Regions from separate parts of the Bradyrhizobium sp. SZCCHNRI3043 genome, predicted to be linked through region 1. Evidence: riboswitches for the same ligand, from Rfam matches in the RefSeq annotation. Region 1 holds a riboswitch; the other holds the start of a gene.
What was found. A riboswitch is a leader RNA that binds a small molecule or an ion and turns the genes downstream of it on or off. The one in region 1 is predicted to bind S-adenosylmethionine.

Region 1 (10,761 bases):
CTGCGGCGGATCGTCTGCGCCGACCGGCGAACGACCCAGCCGACCGGCGATCCGCGCCTCGTCGATCTGGAGGCGTGGTTGAACGCAGCCGGCAACGCCACGCTTCCCGGCCCCCGGGTCGCCATCGCGCCGCACGACCTCGCCGCCATCGTCTACACCTCGGGCACGACGGGCCGGCCAAAAGGCGTGATGCTGTCGCACGACAACGTCGTTTCCAACCTCAAGGCCATCCATCAGCGGCTGGCGGCCGATACCGACGACGTATTCCTGTCGTTCCTGCCGCTGTCGCACACGTTCGAGCGCACCGCGGGCTACTACTACCCGATCGCCATCGGCGCCTGCGTCGCCTATGCGCGCTCGGTGAAGCAGCTGTCCGAAGATCTGGTGGAGGTCCGTCCGACCATCCTGATCTCCGTGCCGCGCATCTATGAGCGGATCTACTCGGTCATCATGCATCACCGCGCGATCGCAAACCCGCTCGAACGGGCGCTGCTCGACCTGACCACCACGATCGGCGGCCGGCGCTTCGATGCGCAGCATGGGCGCGGGACGAGACTCTCGGCGTTCGACCGTATCGCGTGGCCGCTGCTGCAACGCCTGGTCGCCGCCAAGATACTGGCTCGATTCGGCGGACGGCTGCACGTCGCCGTGAGCGGCGGCGCGCCGATCGCCGAGCCGGTGGTGCGGCTGTTCCTGGCGCTCGGGCTCGAGGTGCTGCAGGGCTACGGCATGACCGAGACATCGCCCGTCGTCAGCGTCAACACGCCTGACGACAACGACCCTCGCACCGTCGGCCGCGCCCTGCCGGGCATCGAGGTGCGCATCGGCGACAATGACGAGTTGATGGTGCGCGGCCCGAACGTGATGCTCGGCTATTGGCACCGGCCGGAGGAGACAGCCCGCACCAAGGAAGCCGACGGCTGGCTGCACACCGGCGACCAGGCCCGCATCGACGGCGGACGCATCACCATCACCGGTCGGATCAAGGACATCCTCGTCACCTCGACCGGCGAGAAGATCGCGCCCGCCGATCTGGAGACCGCGATCCTGACCGATCCGCTGTTCGAGCAGGCCATCGTGATCGGCGAGAACCGGCCGTTCCTGACCGCGATCGTCGTGCTCAACGCCAACGGCTGGGCTGAGCAGCAGGCGAGGCTCGCGGCGCACGGCCAGCGCGGCACCGAGGCCGAAGCGGCCTCTCTGCTGCGCCACATTGCGCGAGCCGCGAAGGCCTATCCGTCCTACGCGACGCCGAAGGCGGTGCATTGGACCTTGGAGCCGTGGACCGTGCAGGAAGGCCTGATCACGCCGACGTTGAAGAACAAGCGTCCGGCGATCGAGCGGAGCTTCGCGAAGGAGATCGAGGCGATCTATGCAAAACGCGCGGCAGCTTTGCGGCCATCGGCTACCGTACGAAGCTGATTTTGCAGAGCGTAGCAGCAGGACATTGCGGCATTGGAGCGGGCGAAGGGAATCGAACCCTCGTATGCAGCTTGGGAAGCTGCCGTTCTACCATTGAACTACGCCCGCGTTCGCCAATGCTTAGCCGAGACCATGCGTTTCGCCAAGCGGCTTGTTGCCGCGACACCGCCAGGCCCAAGGGTTGGGGGAGGCAACAGTTCTGCACCGGCCTGATCTCCGGATCGTGATCGGCCGCGACCGCCGGCTCCGGAACGGATCGGGCCGGTCGCGCTTTTGCCCGTTGGAGGCGGCGCCCCTCGCTGCTTCGCCGCGCCGTCAAGGTCCTGGGAGCTCACATCATGCAGAGCCACAGCCCCGCGTCTCAGACCGCAACCTCGAAAGCCCTCGCCATCATGTCGGGCCCGTCGGCGCTCGACCTTTACACCCTCGGCTGCGGTCTATTCCTGGCCGTCGCGCCCTGGCTGTTCGGCTTTGTCGGCAGCGCCGGCCGGATCGATGCTGCGTTGGCGGGGGCTGCCGTCGTCGTGCTCTCGCTCGGCGGCCTCCTGGCGTTTGCCGATTGGGAGGAGTGGCTGAAGGTCGCGCTTGGATTGTGGCTGATTGCAGCTCCGTGGCTGCTCGGGTTCGTGCATACGTCGGCGATGCATGTCAGCATCACGATCGGGATCGCCGTGACCTTCCTGAGCCTGCTCGAACTGTGGCTTGCGCATGATCCTGATTTTGCTGGCGATAGACCTACATTGGTGAGCCAGCCGTAGCGCCTCTGGTCGATCGCACCTCGCCTGCGCGCTGCGCCGCATTTCGTGATCGCGATGCCGATGACAGAGATCGCAGGCAGCGATCGCAACGGGACGCTTGACAACCATCACCCAAATCAGGGCAAACCCGCCCCGGTCACGCCGCGCTGTTAACACTTTGTAAACAAAGTTGATGCGGGCGATCGTGACGATGATATGATGTGGCGTGGGGTTGGGGTGGCGTCATGGGGCGTGGGTATACGATCTTTGATACGGCCCTCGGCCGTTGCGGCATTGCGTGGAGCGATGCCGGAATCACCGGCGTACAACTGCCGGAAGCACGGGAAATCGAGACGCGGCGGCGCCTGTTTCGCCAATTTCCCGAAGCGCGGGAGCAACGCCCGTGTTCGAATATTGAACTCGCCATCGAAGGCATCACCGCCATGCTGCGAGGGCAGGAGGTCGACTTCTCCGATGTCGTGCTCGATCTCGGCGGCGTGACACCATTCAACCAGCGCGTCTATGATTGCATTCGTGCCATTCCGCGCGGCGAGACGCGCAGCGCCGACGCGATCGCAGACGAACTGCACGTTCCCAAGGCGCTGAATTCGATCGCGCAGGCGCTGAGCAAGAATGCGCTCGTGCTGATCGTTCCCTGTCACCGCGTGCGCGACATCGGCAACGGCCTCGACAAGCCGTCGCCCAACAGCGGCGTCATCTCCAAGCGGCGGCTGCTGTCGCTCGAAGGCGCACGGCCTCATGCGGGCCTGACGTTGTTCGACGCGTTTCTCGCGGTCGACCGGCCGCGCGCGTCGTAAGCGGGCGCCTCGCTGCGCGCGATATTATCTCGGACGCAGCCCTCCTCTTTCATCCGCAATGCGCTAGATTTGCAGGATGACCGCCACCATCCTGTTCGAAAGCCGTGACGTCACCGTCTCCGAGTTCCGCTGTGCGGCGGTTCCGGGCGAGCGTCCCTATGTCGAGCAGTATTCCGGCTACTCGCTGTCCTATGTGCGCAAGGGGAGCTTCGGCTGTCGGCACCGCGGCCGCTTCTTCGAGCTGGTCACCGGCTCGCTGCTGGTGGGCCATCCCGGCGATGAGTTCATGTGCACGCACGATCACGTCTGCGGCGACGAATGCCTGTCATTCTTCTTCGATCATGCGCTCATCGACGAGATCGGCGGCAACAGGCAGGCTTGGCGGGTTGGCGCGATGCCGCCGCTGCCGGAGCTCATGGTCCTCGGTGAGCTCGCGGAGGCCGTCGCCGCGCGCGAGCAGGACCTCGGTCTGGACGAGGTTGGCCAGATCATCGCCAGCCGCTTCGTCGCGACCGCCACGGGCCAGCAGGAACGGGCGGCGACGCCAAGCCTTCGCGATCGCCGGCGCGCGGTCGAGAGCGCATTGTGGATCGACGACAATGCGGCGCGCGACATCGATCTGGCGGCTGCGGCTGGTGAGGCCGGCGTCAGCCCGTTCCATTTCCTGCGGCTGTTCGCGGCCACGATCGGCGTGACGCCGCATCAATATCTGATCCGCTCCCGCTTGCGGCACGCGGCGCGGCGTCTCAGCGAGGAGGATACGCCGGTCACCACCATCGCCTACGATTCGGGTTTTGCCGATCTGTCGAATTTCACCCGCACCTTCGCGCGCGCTGCCGGCGTGTCGCCGGCGAAGTTTCGCAAGGCGTCGCGCGGCGAGCGCAAGATTCTCCAAGACCATCTGAGCCGCCATTGATTGGATGATCCAGCGCGTGCGGCAGCCGCACGCGAATCATGGAGATCATCGATGTACGATCATATCGGCCTCAAGGTCGGCAATCTGGACGCGAGCGTCCGCTTCTACACATCGGCGCTGGCGCCGCTCGGCCACATCCTCTGCTCCAAGGACGAGGCGTCGGCGGGCATCGGCCCGAAGGGGGAGCCGGCCCTGTGGCTGTATCTCGACAAGGGCGCCAGTAAAGGCGCCGCCCATATCGCGTTCCGCGCCCGGGACCACGCGGCGGTCGCCAGATTCCACAGCGAGGGGCTGAAGGCCGGCGGCAGCGACAATGGCGCCGCCGGGCCGCGCGCGGACTACAGTCCGACCTACTACGCCGCCTTCCTGATCGATCCCGACGGCAACAACATCGAAGCCGTGTGTCCGTGAGGTCCCGGCCATGGCATCGATTCAGAAGGACACCCCGATCGCAGCCTCCGCGGCCGCCGTCTGGGACGCCGTGCGCGACTTCGGCGCCGTTCATACCCGGCTGGCGCCCGGCTTCGTCGTCGATTGCCAGCTCGACGGCGACGTCCGAATCGTGACCTTCGCCAACGGCAATGTGGTGCGCGAACGCCTCGTCAGTTGCGACGAGGCGCAGCAGCGTCTGGTCTACACGATCGAGAGCGAGCGCGTGACGCATCACAACGCGTCCGTGCAGATCATCCCCGACGGCGAGCAGCGCTGCCGGATGCTCTGGATCACCGACGTGCTGCCAGACGCCATCGCGCCCTATATCGAGCAGCAGATGGAGTTCGGCGCGCGCGCGATGCAGGACGCCCTGGGCAGGCTGCGTCCCTAGACGAGCCGCGCAGCCGTTCAGCCGACACGTGGAGACGGCGGGATCTGTGAACCCGACCCGAGCTCGACCGCCAGCACGGCCGGGCGCAGCTCCAGCACCGCGGCCGGCTTCGGACCCCAGCGGGTGAGCATGACGCTGGCGAGCGTCAGCACCCCGAGCAGGACCATCGAGGACGCCGCCAGCATGAAGAAGTCACCCTCGGTCGCGGCACGGCTCAGCAGATAGCTGCCACCCGCAGCGATGAAGACGAGCCGCACCGTCTGCGCCAGCACCGGACCGAGCACCCTGGCGGCGCCCTGCGAGGAGAAATACATCGAGATCGCCAGGCCGATGAAGGCATACATCGGCGCTGCGACCTGAAGATAGTGCCGGCCGGCGCTGCGCGCGCTCTCGTCCTGGGTGAAGATGTCGACCCACAATTGCGGGACGATCGCGATCAGCGTCGACAGCGCACCCACCGACGCGAAAGAGACCAGTCCCGCCGTCCAGGCGATCCGGCGGGCGCGCGCGATTCTCTCCGCACCGATCGCCATGCCGACCATCGGCACCGAGGCCATGCCGACGGAGAACGCGACAGTGGTCACCATGAATTCGAGCCGTGCGCCGATGCCGTAGCCGGCCAGCACGGCGGTGCCGAACGATGCCAGCATGTGCGTGAAGATCGCGATCGACAGCACGGATTGCAGCGGCGAGAAGCAGGCGATGGCGCCGACCTTGAGGATGTCGGCGAACATCGCACGGCTGATCTTGAGGCCCCGCAGCTTCGGCCGGACGCGCGCGCGGCCGGAGAACAGATACCAGCCCATCACCGAGATGCTGACGCAGAACGCCAGCAGCGCGCCGGCGGCGACGCCGCGCATGCCGAGCCCGAGGACCAGGCTGAGCGTGCCGCCCAATACGATCTGCAGCAGCGCCGAACTGAGGATCATGAACGACGGCAGCTTCATGTTGCCGGTGCCGCGCAGGATGCCGGCCATCGAGTTCATCAGCCAGGGCAGGATGGCGCCGCCGAAGAAGATCTGCAGATAGGCCGTGGCATGGCTCAGCACCGCGCCGCGGCCGCCGAGCACCTCCAGCAAAGCGGGACCGAACACCAGCATGCCGACCATGAAGGTCGCGCCGAACAACAGCGCAATCAGCAGCGCGTGCGTGGCGAGGGTCGAGGCCCGTTCGGTGTCGCCGGCGCCGAGCGCCCGCGCGATCGCCGAGGCCACGCCGCCGCCCATGGCGCCGCCGGACATCGTCATGGTCAGGATCACCAGCGGGAACACCAGTGCCATCGCCGCCAGCGCCTCGATACCGAGCCGGCCGATATAGGAGGTCTCCGCGATGACGACGCAGGTGCCGGCCGAGTTCGCGATGATGTTCGGCCAGGCCAGCGACAGCAGGGTGCGCAGAATGGGTCCGTCGACGAGCGCATTCCGAACCGGCTTCGCGATGGGCGGCAACGTACGCCCCTCGCCGACCGGACTGTCGGCCAAGCCGATCTCGGACATGCTCGCTCCCCGTTTGGCCGCGCCATCTGGCGGGACCTTTGTCGTTCCTCCTAGCACACCGCCGGGCCGCGCCCCGTGCAGCGGGCGCATTGGGGGTGCGCGGTCAGCGCGCAGCCGGGCCTAGAGGCGGAAGTGCTTGGAGAGCTTCAGGCCCTGGGCCTGGTAGTTGGAGCCGATGCGGCTGCCATACATCGCGTTCGGCCGGGCCAGCATCTTCTCATAGACGAGGCGGCCGACGATCTGACCGTGCTCGAGGATGAACGGCACCTCGCGCGAGCGCACCTCAAGCACCGCGCGCGAGCCCTGCCCGCCGGCGCCGGCATAGCCGAAGCCGGGATCGAAGAAGCCGGCATAGTGGACACGGAATTCGCCCACGAGCGGATCGAACGGCACCATCTCGGCGGCGTAGTCCGGCGGCACCTGCACGGCCTCCTTCGAAGCCAGGATGTAGAACTCGCCGGGATCGAGAATGAGGCTGCCGTCGGGGCGCGCCTTGATCGGCTCCCAGAACTCCTCCACGGCATAGCCGGCGCGGCGGTCGACGTCGACGACGCCGGTATGGCGCTTGGCGCGATAGCCCACATAGCCGTTGGCATTGCTGCCGGACAGGTCGACGGAAAGAGCGACGCCGCCGACGAGATCCGCATCATCGCGATCCACCAGCCGCTCGGCCTGATGCAGCGCGATCAGTTCGTCCTCCGACAGAACCGCGTCGCGGTAGCGGAAGCGGACCTGGGACAGGCGCGAGCCTTCGCGCAGCAAAACGGGAAACGTCTTCGGGCTGATCTCGGCGTAGAGCGGACCGTGATAGCCGGCTCCGATCATGTCGAATCGTCGCGTGCCGTCGGCGATCACGCGGGTGAACACGTCGAGCCGCCCGGTCGAGCTCTTCGGATTGGCGGCCGCGACGATGTCCTTCGGCAGCGCGAGACTCTCCAAGAGCGGCACGATGTAGACGCAGTTGGTCTCCAGCACTGCGCCGTCGGCGAGCGCGAATTCGTGCAGCTTCAACTCGTCGATACGCTCGGCGACCGTCGCGCCCGGCCCGGGCAGAAAGCTTGCCCGCACGCGATAGGCGATGTCGCCGAGCCGCAGGTCCAGGCTCGCCGGCTGGATCTGGCTTTCGACAAAATCGTATGCGGGGATGATCAGGCCAGCCTCCGCCATCGCCACGATCATGCGATCGGGGAGGATGCCGTGGGCGTCGGGGCTGAGCGAAAACGGCAAGACCTGATCCTTTGCAGGCGCCGGAACGGCGGCTTATCGAGCCTATATAGGGTCTTTTTACCGGTTATCCGATGGCTGGCTTGACGGAAAGGCCGGTTGCGACTATGAGCACGACTTATCCCGTGGTGATTTGAGCCGGCCGGCTTGCAGCCACGTTAAATAAGTCGCTAAACAGGCCGGGGACGATTGTGATCCCGGCCGTGAGGAGTTTTCCCAGGCCGGTTTTTTTGTGCCCATCGCTGGAGGCGGTGGTCACGATGGAGGTCACATGTCGAAGTCCCCCGCGAAGGCCCCGGCGTCGTTCGCCCGCTATCGTCCTGAAACCCGTCTGGTGCATTCCGGCACCTTGCGTTCCGAATTCGGCGAGACCGCCGAGGCGCTCTATCTGACGCAAGGCTTCGTCTACGCCACCGCCGAGGAGTGCGAGGCGCGCTTCAAGGGCGAGGATCCCGGCTTCATCTATTCGCGCTTCTCCAACCCGACCACGGCGATGTTCGAGCGCCGCATGATCGAGCTCGAGGGCGCCGAGGCCTGCCGCTCGGCCGCAACCGGCATGGCCGCAGTCACCACGGCGATCCTCGCTCCCCTCCGTGCCGGCGATCACGTCGTCGCCGCCAAGGCGCTGTTCGGCTCGTGCCGCTACGTCGTCGAAGATCTCTTGCCGCGCTACGGCATCGAATCGACCCTGGTCGATGGGCTCGACCTCGAGCAATGGCAGAAGGCGGTCAGGCCGAACACCAAGTCGTTCTTCCTGGAGAGCCCGACCAATCCGACGCTCGACGTGATGGACATTCCCGCGATCGCCGCGATCGCGCACGCCCATGGCGCGCGGCTGATCGTCGACAACGTGTTCGCGACCCCGATCTGGCAGAGCCCGCTCGCGCTCGGCGCCGACGTCGTGGTGTACTCCGCGACCAAGCACATCGATGGCCAGGGCCGCTGCCTCGGCGGCGTGATCCTGTCGTCGGAGGCGTTCATCGCCGAGCACATCCACAATTTCATGCGCCAGACCGGTCCGTCGATCTCGCCGTTCAACGCCTGGGTCCTGCTCAAGGGCCTGGAGACCTTGGCGGTGCGCGTGCGCGCGCAGACCGAGACGGCGGCGAAGGTGGCCGACTTTCTCGCGGCGCATCCGAAGATCTCGCGGCTGATCTATCCCGGTCGCGAGGACCATCCGCAGGCGGCGACCGTGCGCAAGCAGATGCGCGCCGGCTCGACGCTGGTCGGCTTCGAGGTGAAGGGCGGCAAGGCCGGCGCCTTCCGCACGCTCAACGGCTTGAAGCTCGCGCGCATCTCCAACAATCTCGGCGACGCCAAGACGCTGGTCACGCATCCGGCGACGACGACGCATCAGCGGCTGACGCCGGAGGCACGCGCCGAGCTCGGCATCAGCGAGGGCTTCATCCGCTTCTCCGCCGGGCTCGAGCATGCCGACGATCTGATCGAGGATCTCGACGCAGCCTTGGCGGCGGCGTAGCGAATGGCGAATAGAGAGTAGCGAATAGAATGATCTCATTCCCTATTCGCTACTCGCTATTCCCTACTCGCCCTCGTCACATCGGCCGATAGGTCAGCACATTGGCCGGCGTGTTGATGCCGAGCTTGACCTGGCCGACCGAGCGGATGATGTCGTCGCCGAGCAGCTGGGCGAAGCAGGCGTAGCCCCAATCGCTCATGTGCAGACCGTCCGAGATCACGAACTCGTTGATCGGGATCGCCTGCCGCTCGTGCCAGTCGCGCATCACCTCGAAACGCGGGAAGATGCCGGCGTGATGCAGCTCGGCGATACGCCCGAGCAGCTTGTTCATGCGGCTGGCGTTCTCCGAGCGCTCGTTGACGCGCGGCGAATATTGCAGGTCGACCAGCACGACATCGGAGGCCGCCGCCTGGATCTTGGCGACGCCGTCATCGACCAGCTTGGCGGTCTCGGCGGGATCGAGATCGCGCAGCACCGCATTGGTGCCGACCTGCCAGATCACGAGATCCGGATGCCGGTCGATTACCGACGTCTCCAGCCGCTTCATCATCTCCGGCGCATCCTCGCCGCCGACGCCGGCATTGATGACGCTGATGTCGACCATCGGATATTGCCGGCGCAGCTGCGCGGCGAGCCGATTCGGATAGGTGTAGTCCGGCGCGCTCGCGCCATAGCCCTGCGTCGACGACGAGCCGAAGGCGACGATGACGACCGGCAGGCCGGAGGCGAGCTTGTTGGCGACGTGCGGCAGCGAAATGAAATTCTTCTTGGCGACGCCCTTCGGCGTCAGGCACGGCACGCGGTTGAAGATGTCGGTGGCCGACTTCGCGACCTGCTTGACCTTGTCGATCGCCCGCTCGGTGATGCTGCGCGACGGCGGCGCCGCCACGACGGCCTGCCCGGCTGCAGCCGGCGGCTGTGCATCGGTCATGGCCGGCGCGGTCGTCGCCGCAGGCGGCGAGGTTGTGGCCGCCGGGCGCGCCACGGCGATCGGCCCGGGCACCTGATCGCTCGCCTGCGCCACCGTGACGTGACCGATGCTCGGTCGCCCGCTGATCAGCGGAGCCTTTGGATCGGAGCTCTCCACATCGGAAAGCGCGGCGGGCGCAGCCGGCGCTGCGCTCTGCGCCCGTAGCTTCTGCGGGCTCAGCGCGAGGGCGATGGCAATGACCGCAACGGCCGAAAGCTTCTCCCATGTCCCGGAGACGCGGTGACACTCATTCGACGTCATGAACGACATAACCCTAGTTCTGCTGCGCCGGCCCGATATGCGCCGCGTCGATGATGAACTTCGACAGCGCCCGGCCGAGGCAGTCATGAACCTGCTTGGCCAGCTCGACTCCGTGCGTCGGATTGAACAGGTCGAAATCGCCCTGCTCGTTCCATTGCCGCATGATGGCAAACCGATCGAACAGCGGAATGTCCCGGTGCTGCGCCACCACACGCATGTTGTCGACATAGGGCGGCACGGAGATCAATGTCTCCGTCCGCGGACTGTATTGCAGGTTCATCAAGACGACGTCAGCTCCCGCTTTCTGCAGCGTCGCCACACCGTCGTCGACCGCCTGCCGGAACTCATCAGGATCGATCGACCGCATGGCGTCGACCGTGCCGGTCTGCCAGATGACCAAATTAGGCTTTTTTCCTTCCACCAGTTTAACGAGATTGCCCGCGACCTCCTCGGCCGTCTTCTTGGGCTGCAGCTCGATGCTGAGATTGACGGCGACGGTTGGCAGCTTGTCCTTCAACGCAGCCTGCAGACGGGCGGGGTAGGCATTGGCGTCGGAGGTGCTGACAATGGAGGATGACCTGCTTCCGACGACGAGAATATCCAGCGTGCGGCCG
Region 2 (10,761 bases), on a different contig from region 1:
CGGGAGGCCGGCGAAACCTGCCTGCGTTCCCGGACTTGAACGACGGGATCGCGCGACGGCATGGCGCCGCGCGCAGGCAGGCAAGGACAAGCCAGGCGTTGCATGGAGCCGGAGACCGACCATAGCAGGCGAAAGCTGCCGTTCACCGTGGCGGTGTGGCGGACGCTCGCGGGCGCCGTGGCGACGCTCGGGCTCGGCTTCTTCGTCGCGGCGGTCGGTTTCGTCGGCTTCCTCTCGCAATTGCGCGGTGCCGAGATCCAGCCCGAGCGCAAGGCGGACGGAATCGTGGTCCTGACCGGCGGCTCGTCGCGCGTGTCGGACGCGGTGGAACTCCTGGCGGGAGGCTATGGCCGGCGGCTGCTGATCTCCGGCGTGCACCCGACCAACGAGGCCAGCAACATCACCAGGTCGCTGCCCGAGGCGCGATCATTCATCAACTGCTGCGTCGATCTGGATTATTCGGCGATCAACACCCGCAGCAACGCCGCGCAGACGCGGCGGTGGGCCAGCGAGCGCGGCTTCAAGTCGCTGATCGTGGTGACGTCGAACTATCACATGCCGCGGGCCATCGTCGAACTGTCGCATGCGATGCCGAGCATGGATCTCATTCCGTATGCCGTCGTCGGCGAGAAATGGCGTGACGAGCCGTGGTGGACCAGCGCGCCGACGCTGCGACTTCTGTTGTCCGAATATGCCAAATTTGTCGCCGCCGAGATGCGGCTGCGGCTGGCCGATCTCGGCCTCGATCTCGCGCCCGAGGTCGATCCGCCAACCGGCTCGGTGGCGCGCCGACCGACGACGGCGCAAGCCAATTGAACTGGGTTTCTGATGGTCTCGATCTTCCTGCGTTCGCTGCTGTTCAACATCCTGTTCTACCCGAACTTCGTGCTCTGGGCGCTGATTGCGTTGCCGACCCTGGCGATGCCCCGCAAGGCGCTGCTGCGCGTCGCCAATTGGTGGGCGCAGAGCAACATCGTGTTGATGCGCGTCGTCTGCAACATCCGCGTCGAATATCGCGGCGTCGAAAAGATCCCGAAGGGGCCGCTGATCGTCGCCGCCAAGCATCAGTCGATGTGGGAGACGATCTCGCTGCTGCATTTCTTCGATGCGCCGTTCTTCGTTCTCAAACGCGAGCTGCTGCGGATTCCCTTGTTCGGACAATATCTGGTCAAGGCGGACATGATCGCGATCGACCGCAGCTCCGGCGCCCGCGCGTTGAAGCAGGTGATGCGGCGGGCGGCGGAGGAGGTGAAGCACGGCCGTCAGTTTGTGATTTTTCCGGAAGGCACGCGGCGCCCGGCGGGCGCACCGCCGGACTACAAGGGCGGGGTCGGCTTGATCTATACGGATTGCGGCGTGCCGTGCCTGCCGGTGGCGCTGAACTCAGGGCTGTTCTGGCCGCGTCGCACATTCCTGCGCTATCCGGGCACGCTTGTGGTGGAGTTTCTTGATCCGCTGCCGCCGGGCCTGCCACGCGATGAATTCATGCAGCGGATCCAAAGCGTGATCGAGGAGGCCACCAATCGGCTGGTCGCCGCAGGGCAGGCCGAGCAGGCCCGGCTGTTCGGCCGCGTCGCGGCGGCGGTGAAAGCTTGACGCGTGCTATGGCGGCGCACCTTCCGGCGCAGGATGCAGCGAGTGGCCGTCATCGTGCAGCATCGTTGCGAGCCGATGCAACTGCGTGTCGCGAAAGCCCTGCGCCTCGATCGCCTTCACAGTCGAGATCACGTAGTCGCGATTGGCGCCGGACTGGCCGTGACCCTGACGCACATGGCGCAACTGTTCCTGCGGCGACAACCGGCCGGCATATTGCACATGGCCGCGATCGACCACGTAGACCAGCGCGCTCACCCGCTCGCGGGCGTCGTTCTCCAGCCATACCGAGCGCGTCACTTCGCGATACACCGAGGTCACCTGCTCACGCGCCCGCAAATACGCGATGGTCTCGTCGCGCTTGTCTCCTGCCACCCGAAACGCAATGCCGCGACACGCGCCGCCGCGATCGAGACCGAGCACGAGGCCGGGCTTCTCCGGCGTTCCGCGGTGGACGAACGAATACACACAGAGCGCGCGATGCTCGCCGATCAACCGAGCCGGCACCTGCTCGAGAAAGGCGAATCCGGGTCGCCACATCAGCGAGCCGTAGCCGAAGACCCAGAGGTCGCCGTGGGGAAGGTCGCGTTCGGAGAGGGTCATTGCGGACATCAATGCGGAGGCCTAAGTGTGGTGCTCGCGAATTGTTAATCTAGATACACAATCCGTGATCGCCGAATTGCCAAAATTGCTGCCCAAAGGGTGTCCTGCATGTCTCGTTTGCCGCAACCGCCGCGCAGGCGCTCTCGCTGGGGGCTTTTCATAGCTCCCGCCCTGCTCCTGATTGCCGCCGTCGCGTGGAGCGCATTCTGGTTCTTCGCCGCTTCGCAAGTGGATGTCCAGGCCGACGCCTGGCGTGCGCGGGAAGCGAAGTCCGGCCGCGTCTTCGATTGCGCGAACCGCTCGGTCGCCGGCTTTCCGTTCCGGCTCGAGGTCCGCTGTACGGATCCGAACGTAGCCCTGTTTTCGCAGGCCGCCGGCACGCCCTTGATGAACGCCAAGCTCGATGAGATTCTCGTCGTCGCACAGGTGTGGGACCCGAAGCGGGTCATCGCGGAATTCAAGGGACCCGCTATGATCGCCGACGGTCGCGGACCGACCTCGTTCTCCGTGAACTGGCGCGTCGGTGAGGCCAGTGTCCGCGGTCTGCCAGGGCCGCCGCAGCGCGCCGACCTCGTGTTCGAACAACCGACCATCGACCGCATCGAGGGCAACACCGCCGTGCCCGCCGCGCGCGCCGATCATGCCGAATTGCACGGCCGTGTTGCCGAGGGCTCGCCGCCCGACCATCCGGTGCTGGAGACTGCGTTGCAGATCGCGAACGGCAGCATCCAAGGCAGCCATCCTCTGCTTGCCGAACCGTTCAATACCGACGTCCAGGCCCGCGTCACGGGTCTCAAGGACTTCAGGCCCAAACCCTGGCCGGAGCGGTTTCGCGAGATCCAGGCGGCGGGCGGTCATGTCGAGATCGTCCAGTCGCGCATCCAGCAGGGCGAATTGCTCGCGGTCGCCGCGGGCACGCTGAGCTTGACCGCCAATGGCGGGATCGATGGCGAAGTGCAGATGACGGTCGCCGGGATCGAAAAGGTCATTCCGGCGCTCGGCCTCGACAAGATGCTCGAAAACGGCGTGCCGCAGGGGACGCTCGATCGTGTGGCGCCCGGTGTGAAGTCGCAGGACGTCAACAACCTGCTCGGTGCGCTCGACCGCGCGATTCCCGGCCTCGGCAAGGTTGTCAAGCAGAACGCCAATGTCGGCGTCGCGCTCGGCATCAATGCGCTCGGCAAGGAGGCCACCCTCGAAGGGCGCAAGGCGCGGACCTTCCCGTTGCGCTTCGCCGATGGCGTCGTGGTGCTCGGTCCGTTCAAGGTCGCCCGCGTCCCGCCGCTGTTCTGAAGCCTTCAGGGCTTCTTCAACTGCGGCAGCGGTCGGCCGAAGTCCGGCGCCGCCGAATCCTGGCCGATATCGACGATGCCGCGGCGGATCGCACGGGTGCGGGTGAAGTGATCGAACAGCGCATCGCCGTCGCCGCGGCGGATCGCCCGCGTCAGCTTGGAGAGGTCCTCGGTGAAGGTGCCGAGCATGTCGAGCACGGCATCCTTGTTGCTCAGGAAGATGTCGCGCCACATCGTCGGGTCGGAGGCGGCGATGCGGGTGAAATCGCGAAAGCCGCCGGCGGAGAACTTGATCACCTCGGACTCCGTGACCTGCGCCAGCTCGTCGGCGGTGCCGACGATGGTGTAGGCGATCAGATGCGGCAGGTGGCTGGTGATCGCGAGCACGCGGTCATGATGATCCGGCGTCATGATCTCGACCTTGGCGCCAAGCGCGGCCCAGAACGCACGGAGACGATCGATCGCGCCGGCATCTACACCGTCGGGTGGCGTCAGGATGCACCAGCGGTTGATGAACAGCTCGGCGAAGCCGGAGTCCGGTCCCGAATTCTCGGTGCCGGCGACCGGATGGGCCGGTACGAAATGAACATGCGCCGGCAGGTGCGGCGCCATGTCGCGAACGATGGCGCCCTTCACGGAGCCGACGTCGGAGACGATGGCGCCGGGCTTCAGATGCGGCGCGATCTCTTCGGCCACGGGACCGCACGCGCCGACGGGAATGCAGAGGATGACGAGGTCGGCATCCTTGACCGCCTCCGCATTGCTCGCAACGACGCGGTCGACGATGCCGAGCTCGGTCACGCGGGCGCGGGTCTTGTCCGAACGCGCCGTGGTGACGATTTCGCCGGCCATGCCTTGCAGCCGCGCCGCGCGCGCGATCGAGCCGCCGATCAGGCCGAAGCCGATCAGCGCGATGCGTTCGAACCGTCCCGCGACGCTCACTTCGCCCTCATGAATTCGCTGAGAGCCTCGACGACCAGACGATTGGCCTCCTCGGTGCCGATCGTCATGCGCAGCGCATTCGGCAGCTTGTAGTTGGCGAGCGCGCGCAGCACAAGGCCGCGCCGTGTCAGGAATTCGTCGGCCTCGACCGCGGTGCGGCCCTTGTCGGTCGGGAAGTGGATCAGGATGAAGTTGGTGACGCTCGGCGTCACTTTCAGCCCGAGCTTGCCGATCTCCTCAGTGAGCCAGTTGCGCCAGGTCTCGGTGTGTGCCTTCGACATCTGCTGATGCGCGGTGTCCTCGATCGCGGCGACCGCAGCGAGCATCGCGGGCGAGGAGACGTTGAACGGCCCGCGGATGCGGTTGATGGCATCGACGATGTGCGCCGGGCCGAACATCCAGCCGACGCGGAGCGCCGCGAGGCCGTGGATCTTGGAAAAGGTGTGGGTGACGACGGTGTTCTCGGTCGTGGCGACCAGCTCGATCCCGAACTCATAATCGTTGCGCGAGACGTAGTCGGCATAGGCGGCGTCGAGCACCAGCACGACATGCGAGGGAAGGCCGGCGCGCAGCCGCTTGACCTCGTCGAACGGGATGTAGGTGCCGGTCGGGTTGTTCGGATTGGCGAGCCACACGAGCTTGGTGCGCGGCGTCACCGCGGCCAGGATCGCGTCGACGTCGGTGCGATACTCCGTCTCCGCGACAACCACGTTCTTGGCGCCGCAGGCCATGGTCGCGATCGGATAGACCAGGAAGCCGTGCGCGGTGGAGATCGCCTCGTCGCCTTGCCCGAGAAAGGTGTGTGCCAGCAGATTCAGGATCTCGTCGGAGCCGGCGCCGCAGACGATGCGGCCGGGATCGAGGCCATAGGTGCGGCCGATCGCCTCGCGCAGCACCCGCGAGGTGCCTTCCGGATAATCCTCCAGATGCGTGGCCGCGCTCTTGAAGGCGTCGATCGCCTTGGGTGAAGGACCGAACGGAGTCTCGTTCGCCGACAGCTTGAACACCTTGCGGCCCGGCTCGGGCTTCGGGCTCTTGCCCGGCGTGTAGGGCGCAATGTCGAGGATGCCGGGATTCGGCACGGGGCGGTTCATCGTCAACTCCGGAAAATCATCACTGGCGCGGGGCGTCTCAGCTGGGAACCGTATAGCGTTTCGCATGGCCGCCGACGAGGGCCGTCGAGCGCACCGAGGCGCCCGCCGCGATCAGGGCAGCCTTGATCTTGTCGAGGTTCGACGGCGACTCGATCGACACCAACAGCGCGGCGCCGTCGAAGGCGGTATCGGGCACCGCGATGACGTCGGCGAGCGGCGACAGCGCGCGGGACACCTGCGCATTCCAGCCGGAGACGCGGATGCTCCAGGTCTCGACCTCCAGCACCAGCGCGTCGTCCGCGACGCGCGAGATCGCGAACACCGGCAGCGCCGCCGGATGGTCGGCCCGCTCGATGAACGGCATCCGCGCGATGATCTTCGGCGCGCCCGCGGGCTCCAGCGTGATCCACCACGGCGTATGCCCCGAGGTCGTCGACACCAGCGCGAGATCGCCCTTCGAGCGCGCCACGGCTTCGACGGCGGCCTGGGCGCTGAAATGGGCGACATAAGGCACCACGAAGCCGAAATGGAACCTGGCGGAATCGCGCATCGCGGATTCGCCGACCGACACGTCGGCGTGAACCGAGAACGGCGCCTGCACGTAAGTGAACGTCGAGACGATCACGCGCCAGATGCCCTCGACGGTGTCGAGCGGCAGGATGCCGCGATGGCGCTGCACCAGGCGCCGCATCATGTCGGCCTCTCGCGCCGGGCGGAACGCCGAGCCGACCTCCTGGGTCTTCTTGACCTTGATCAGCCGGTCGATGATGTCGGCCCTGTTCATCAGGAGCTGATGGACCTGCTCGTCGATCGCGTCGATCTCCTTGCGCAAATCGGCGAGCGAGGGAGGGGCTGGCGGCGGGGTCGACATGGGCAGGGTCACTCTTCGCAGGCCGCGGGTCAACGCGCGGCGGACTGGAACGGATGCCGTTCTCTCCGATGCGGGGGACGTGCGCAACAGCAAGTTTACCTCGTGCGGCCTAGGCTTGGCTGACCTGCAGCCATGGGGCGCCCGATCGGCGGTCAACCCGAGCTTGCCTTGACGAGGAGCGCCCGCGGGACTAGTTTCTGCCTGTTCCGTGGTCATTTGAGCCGGCCGGCTTGCAGCCACGTTAAAAAACTCGCTAAACAGGCCGGGGACGTTATCGATCCCGGCCGAACCCCAGTTCAGGCCGGGTTTTTCATGGCCTGATGTGTCACGTGGTTCGGGAGCCCTTGCCGGATGGCCGGGGTGAGAGACATGACAGGCCTGACGCCGAAACCCACCTCCGCGCTGCGCACGATTGCGCCCGAAGAGCGCTCGCACGAGGTCGATCATCCGAGCTCGCTGGTCGCGCAGTTCGGTGCCGACAAGCCGCTCAGGCTCGATTGCGGCGTCGACCTGTCGCCGTTCCAGATCGCCTACCAGACCTATGGCGAGCTCAACGCCGACAGATCGAACGCGGTCCTGGTCTGCCACGCGCTGACCGGCGACCAGCACGTCGCCAACCGTCATCCGGTCACCGGCAAGCCGGGCTGGTGGGAGACGCTGGTCGGCCCCGGCCGTCCGCTCGATCCCAGCCGCTATTTCATCATCTGCTCGAACGTGATCGGCGGCTGCATGGGCTCGACCGGGCCGGCGTCGCTGAACCCGGCGACCGGCAAGGTTTGGGGGCTCAATTTTCCGATCATCACCATCCCCGACATGGTGCGGGCGCAGGCGATGCTGATCGACCATCTCGGCATCGACACCTTGTTCGCCGTGGTCGGCGGATCGATGGGCGGCATGCAGGCGCTGCAATGGACGGTGGCCTATCCGCACCGCGTGTTCGCCACGCTCGCGATCGCCTGTGCCACGCGGCACTCGGCGCAGAACATCGCCTTCCACGAGCTCGGCCGCCAGGCCGTCATGGCCGATCCCGACTGGGACCACGGCCGCTACGGCGACAAGGGCGTTCATCCGCATCGCGGTCTCGCGGTGGCACGGATGGCCGCGCATATCACCTATCTGTCGGACGCGGCGCTGCATCGCAAGTTCGGCCGCCGCATGCAGGACCGCGAGTTGCCGACGTTCTCGTTCGACGCCGATTTCCAGGTCGAGAGCTATCTGCGCTATCAGGGCTCGTCCTTCGTCGAGCGCTTCGATGCCAACTCCTATCTCTATTTGACGCGCGCGATGGACTATTTCGACATCGCCGGCGACCACGATGGCGTGCTGGCGGCGGCGTTCCGCGGCATCAAGACCCGCTTCTGCGTGGTGTCCTTCACCAGCGACTGGCTGTTTCCGACTTCGGAATCGCGGGCGCTGGTTCATGCGCTCAACGCGTCCAGCGCGCGCGTGTCGTTTGCCGAGATCGAGACCGACAGGGGGCACGACGCGTTCCTGCTCGACGTCCCCGAGTTCTTCGAGATCGCCAGCGCTTTTCTCGATTCCGCCGGCAAGGCGCGCGGCCTCAAGGTCGCGACGGGAGGCTGAGACATGAGCATGCAGGGTGTGCTGCCGCTGAACGGATTCTCCGGCGGCGAGGTGCTGGCCTATCGGCCCGATCATCTCCTGATCGCCGGCATGGTCGAGAGCGGCTCCAAGGTGCTCGACATCGGCTGCGGCGACGGTGACCTGCTGCAGCTGCTCGAGAGCCGCGGCATCGACGGCCGCGGCATCGAGCTGTCGCGCGAGGGCGTCAACCATTGTGTCGCCAAGGGCCTCGCGGTGGTGCAGGGCGATGCTGACACCGATCTCGTCGATTATCCCGACGATGCGTTCGACTACGTGGTCCTGTCGCAGACCTTGCAAGCGACGCGGCGGCCCAAGACGGTGCTGGAAAATCTCCTGCGCATCGGCCGCCGTGCCATCGTCACCTTCCCGAATTTCGGCTTCTGGCGGCTGCGGCTGCAGCTGCTGGTCGGCGGCCACATGCCGCGCACCGACAATCTGCCTTTCACCTGGTACGACACGCCGAACATCCATTTCTGCACCATCAAGGACTTCGTGCAGCTCTGCGACGAGATCGGCGTCAAGATGGAGCGCGCCGTCGCACTTGATAGTTACGGCCGTCCCTTGCGCGTCGCCATGCCCTGGTGGTTCTGGAACATGTTCGGCGAGCAGGGGGTGTTCCTGCTGAGCCGCGCGGAGAAGGGGCGGTAGGGGCAGGGGCGACATTCGCTGGGCGCCTCGTTCAAGTTTGCGGCCCGCTCTCTCCGCCGTCATGGCCGGGCTTGTCCCGGCCATCCACGTCTTGCAGTATGGCGAGATGGCGGGCGGCTACGTGTACTTCATGACTAATCGTCCCAACGGTGCGCTCTATGTCGGCGTGACCAGCGATCTCGTGCGCCGTGTCTTTCAGCATCGATCCGGCTTGGTTGATGGCTTCACCAGGCGGTATCGCTTGAAGCGATTGGTGTACTTTAAAGTCTTCGACGACATTCAGAGCGCGATCCAACGGGAGCACAACATCAAGCATTGGTCGCGCGCCTGGAAGGTTGGACTGATCCTTGCGAGCAATCCCGACTGGGATGATCTCTACGATAGGATCACAGCTTGAGGCGCGCACGAGGACGGACGTGGATGGCCGGGACAAGCCCGGCCATGACGAGCTTGGGGTGGCGGGATTTCACTTTTCAAAGAGCCGATGGCGGTTGAGACAAGGCTGCGCATCCCCGCGGCGCATCTGCGCCCGAGCTATGCGTCATGCATCGCCTCCGATAGCGAAGAGGCGCAGGGAAGGCCGGATGCTGGCCGCACCCATGGCCCGCCTGCGGAAAAAATGCAGGCGGCAGGAACCACAGGTACGAGCCGGAACACCCGGCCTTCCCTGCGCGATGGTTGAACGGCTGCTTCGCATTCTCCTCGGTGCGCCGGGCTTTTTGGCCACCGTGTCGCGCAATGCGCTTGCGCGCATCGCGCTGGATACCAGCATCGGGGTATCAGGACCGCGCGACTTGACCGTGCGTGCCGGAATTGCTCGTCCGCGCGAGGAAGCCCCACGCGCAATCCGACACGCCCACCGCATCCCACCTCAGCGTTCGTGACGACCGCGATACGCCCCTCTTGCAGTGAGGCGGGACGGGCGGAAATCTGCGCTTGATTTGGCCGACGACGCAAGCCGCGATCGTGCGACAAACTAACACGACGGGCAGTCCGTGCATGAGGCTCATGCGCAAACTGCCCGTCGTGCAACGTCTGATGCCGTTCCTACGGCTTGCCCCGTGATCTACAGCAAGCCGACCTTGTGCATGATGTCGCGGATCTGCGCCGGACTGGGATCACCGACCGCCGGGCTGGACCACTCGCTGGTCGTCGTTGCCGGGCCCCTGGCAACCGAACCGGCTCCGTTGAGCTTGCCATTGGGCGCCTGCGGCACCAGCGTCGGAGACGTCGCGCCGCTCTGCGCCTCGCCGCGCGCCAGTCCGAGCAGGCGACGGAGAACGTCGAGCGAGGGATCGGCCGTGGGCGCGGAGGCCACGCCCGCTTCCAGGCCGAGTGCGCGCATCGCGTTCGGCAGTCCGGCACCCGAACGGTTGGGATCGCCGAACTGCAGCGGCGTCGATGTCTCCTTCAGGATCTGGAACAGCCGCTCCACACGCCGCGCGTCGCGTGTCGCGAACTGGCCCTTGAAGTCGGGATGATGCGCCAGCACGAGCGCGGCGAGACCGGTGACGTGCGGCGTGGCCATCGAGGTGCCGTCCCAGGCCCCGAAGCCATCCGTCGGCAGCGAGGACACGATGCCGACGCCCGGCGCGCAGACGTCGATCTCCGGCCCGAAGCAACTGAACTTCGCCGGAAAATATCCGTCGGCGCTCCGGAAGCCGTCCAATCCCTGCTGGGCGTGGAAGCTGTCCTCGGGAAACTCGCCCCATTTGCCCATCGCGGCGACCGCCAGGCAATGCGGCGTCGAGCCCGGAAACTGGACCGGCCCCGACGAGTTTCCCGCGGCGACGATACAGGCGAGGCCCATCTGCTTGGCCCGCAAGATCCGCTCCTCGATGATCTGCGACGGCTCGCCGCCGCCCAGACTCATGTTGGCGACGTCGATGCCATTCTCCATGCAGTAGTCGAGCGCCGAGACGAGATCGCTGAACCGGCCGCCCGGGAAGATCCGGCAGACATGGATTTCGGCCGCCGGAGCGAAGCCGCGAATGCCGCCGCCGGAGCCGATCGGTCCGCCGGCGATGATCCCGGCGCAATGCGAGCCGTGACCGATGGTATCGACGGTCCAACTCGCGGGATCATTGCCGACGATGCTCTTGCCGATCGTGAC

Region 2: it holds a riboswitch for S-adenosylmethionine, as region 1 does, so the genes downstream of both, QX124_RS00210 (homoserine O-acetyltransferase) here and QX124_RS17280 (O-succinylhomoserine sulfhydrylase) in region 1, are expected to answer to the same signal.

The regions. Positions count from the first base shown of each region.
Region 1 covers NZ_JAUHID010000007.1:205,828-216,588, forward strand. The annotation lists gene QX124_RS17235 (AMP-dependent synthetase/ligase) at 1-1,422, shown strand, start outside; tRNA gene QX124_RS17240 (tRNA-Gly) at 1,457-1,530, opposite strand; gene QX124_RS17245 (SPW repeat protein) at 1,761-2,180, shown strand; gene QX124_RS17250 (methylated-DNA--[protein]-cysteine S-methyltransferase) at 2,405-2,977, shown strand; gene QX124_RS17255 (AraC family transcriptional regulator) at 3,054-3,893, shown strand; gene QX124_RS17260 (VOC family protein) at 3,945-4,304, shown strand; gene QX124_RS17265 (SRPBCC family protein) at 4,315-4,716, shown strand; gene QX124_RS17270 (MATE family efflux transporter) at 4,734-6,212, opposite strand; gene QX124_RS17275 (2'-deoxycytidine 5'-triphosphate deaminase) at 6,333-7,439, opposite strand; SAM riboswitch at 7,552-7,631, shown strand; gene QX124_RS17280 (O-succinylhomoserine sulfhydrylase) at 7,708-8,916, shown strand; gene QX124_RS17285 (SGNH/GDSL hydrolase family protein) at 8,993-10,147, opposite strand; gene QX124_RS17290 (SGNH/GDSL hydrolase family protein) at 10,161-10,761, opposite strand, start outside.
Region 2 covers NZ_JAUHID010000001.1:36,478-47,238, forward strand. The annotation lists gene QX124_RS00175 (YdcF family protein) at 103-816, shown strand; gene QX124_RS00180 (lysophospholipid acyltransferase family protein) at 829-1,596, shown strand; gene QX124_RS00185 (gamma-glutamylcyclotransferase) at 1,603-2,196, opposite strand; gene QX124_RS00190 (DUF2125 domain-containing protein) at 2,305-3,489, shown strand; gene QX124_RS00195 (prephenate/arogenate dehydrogenase family protein) at 3,495-4,430, opposite strand; gene hisC (histidinol-phosphate transaminase) at 4,427-5,524, opposite strand; gene QX124_RS00205 (chorismate mutase) at 5,562-6,395, opposite strand; SAM riboswitch at 6,594-6,673, shown strand; gene QX124_RS00210 (homoserine O-acetyltransferase) at 6,765-7,979, shown strand; gene metW (methionine biosynthesis protein MetW) at 7,983-8,648, shown strand; gene QX124_RS00220 (GIY-YIG nuclease family protein) at 8,710-9,045, shown strand; gene QX124_RS00225 (S8 family serine peptidase) at 9,715-10,761, opposite strand, start outside.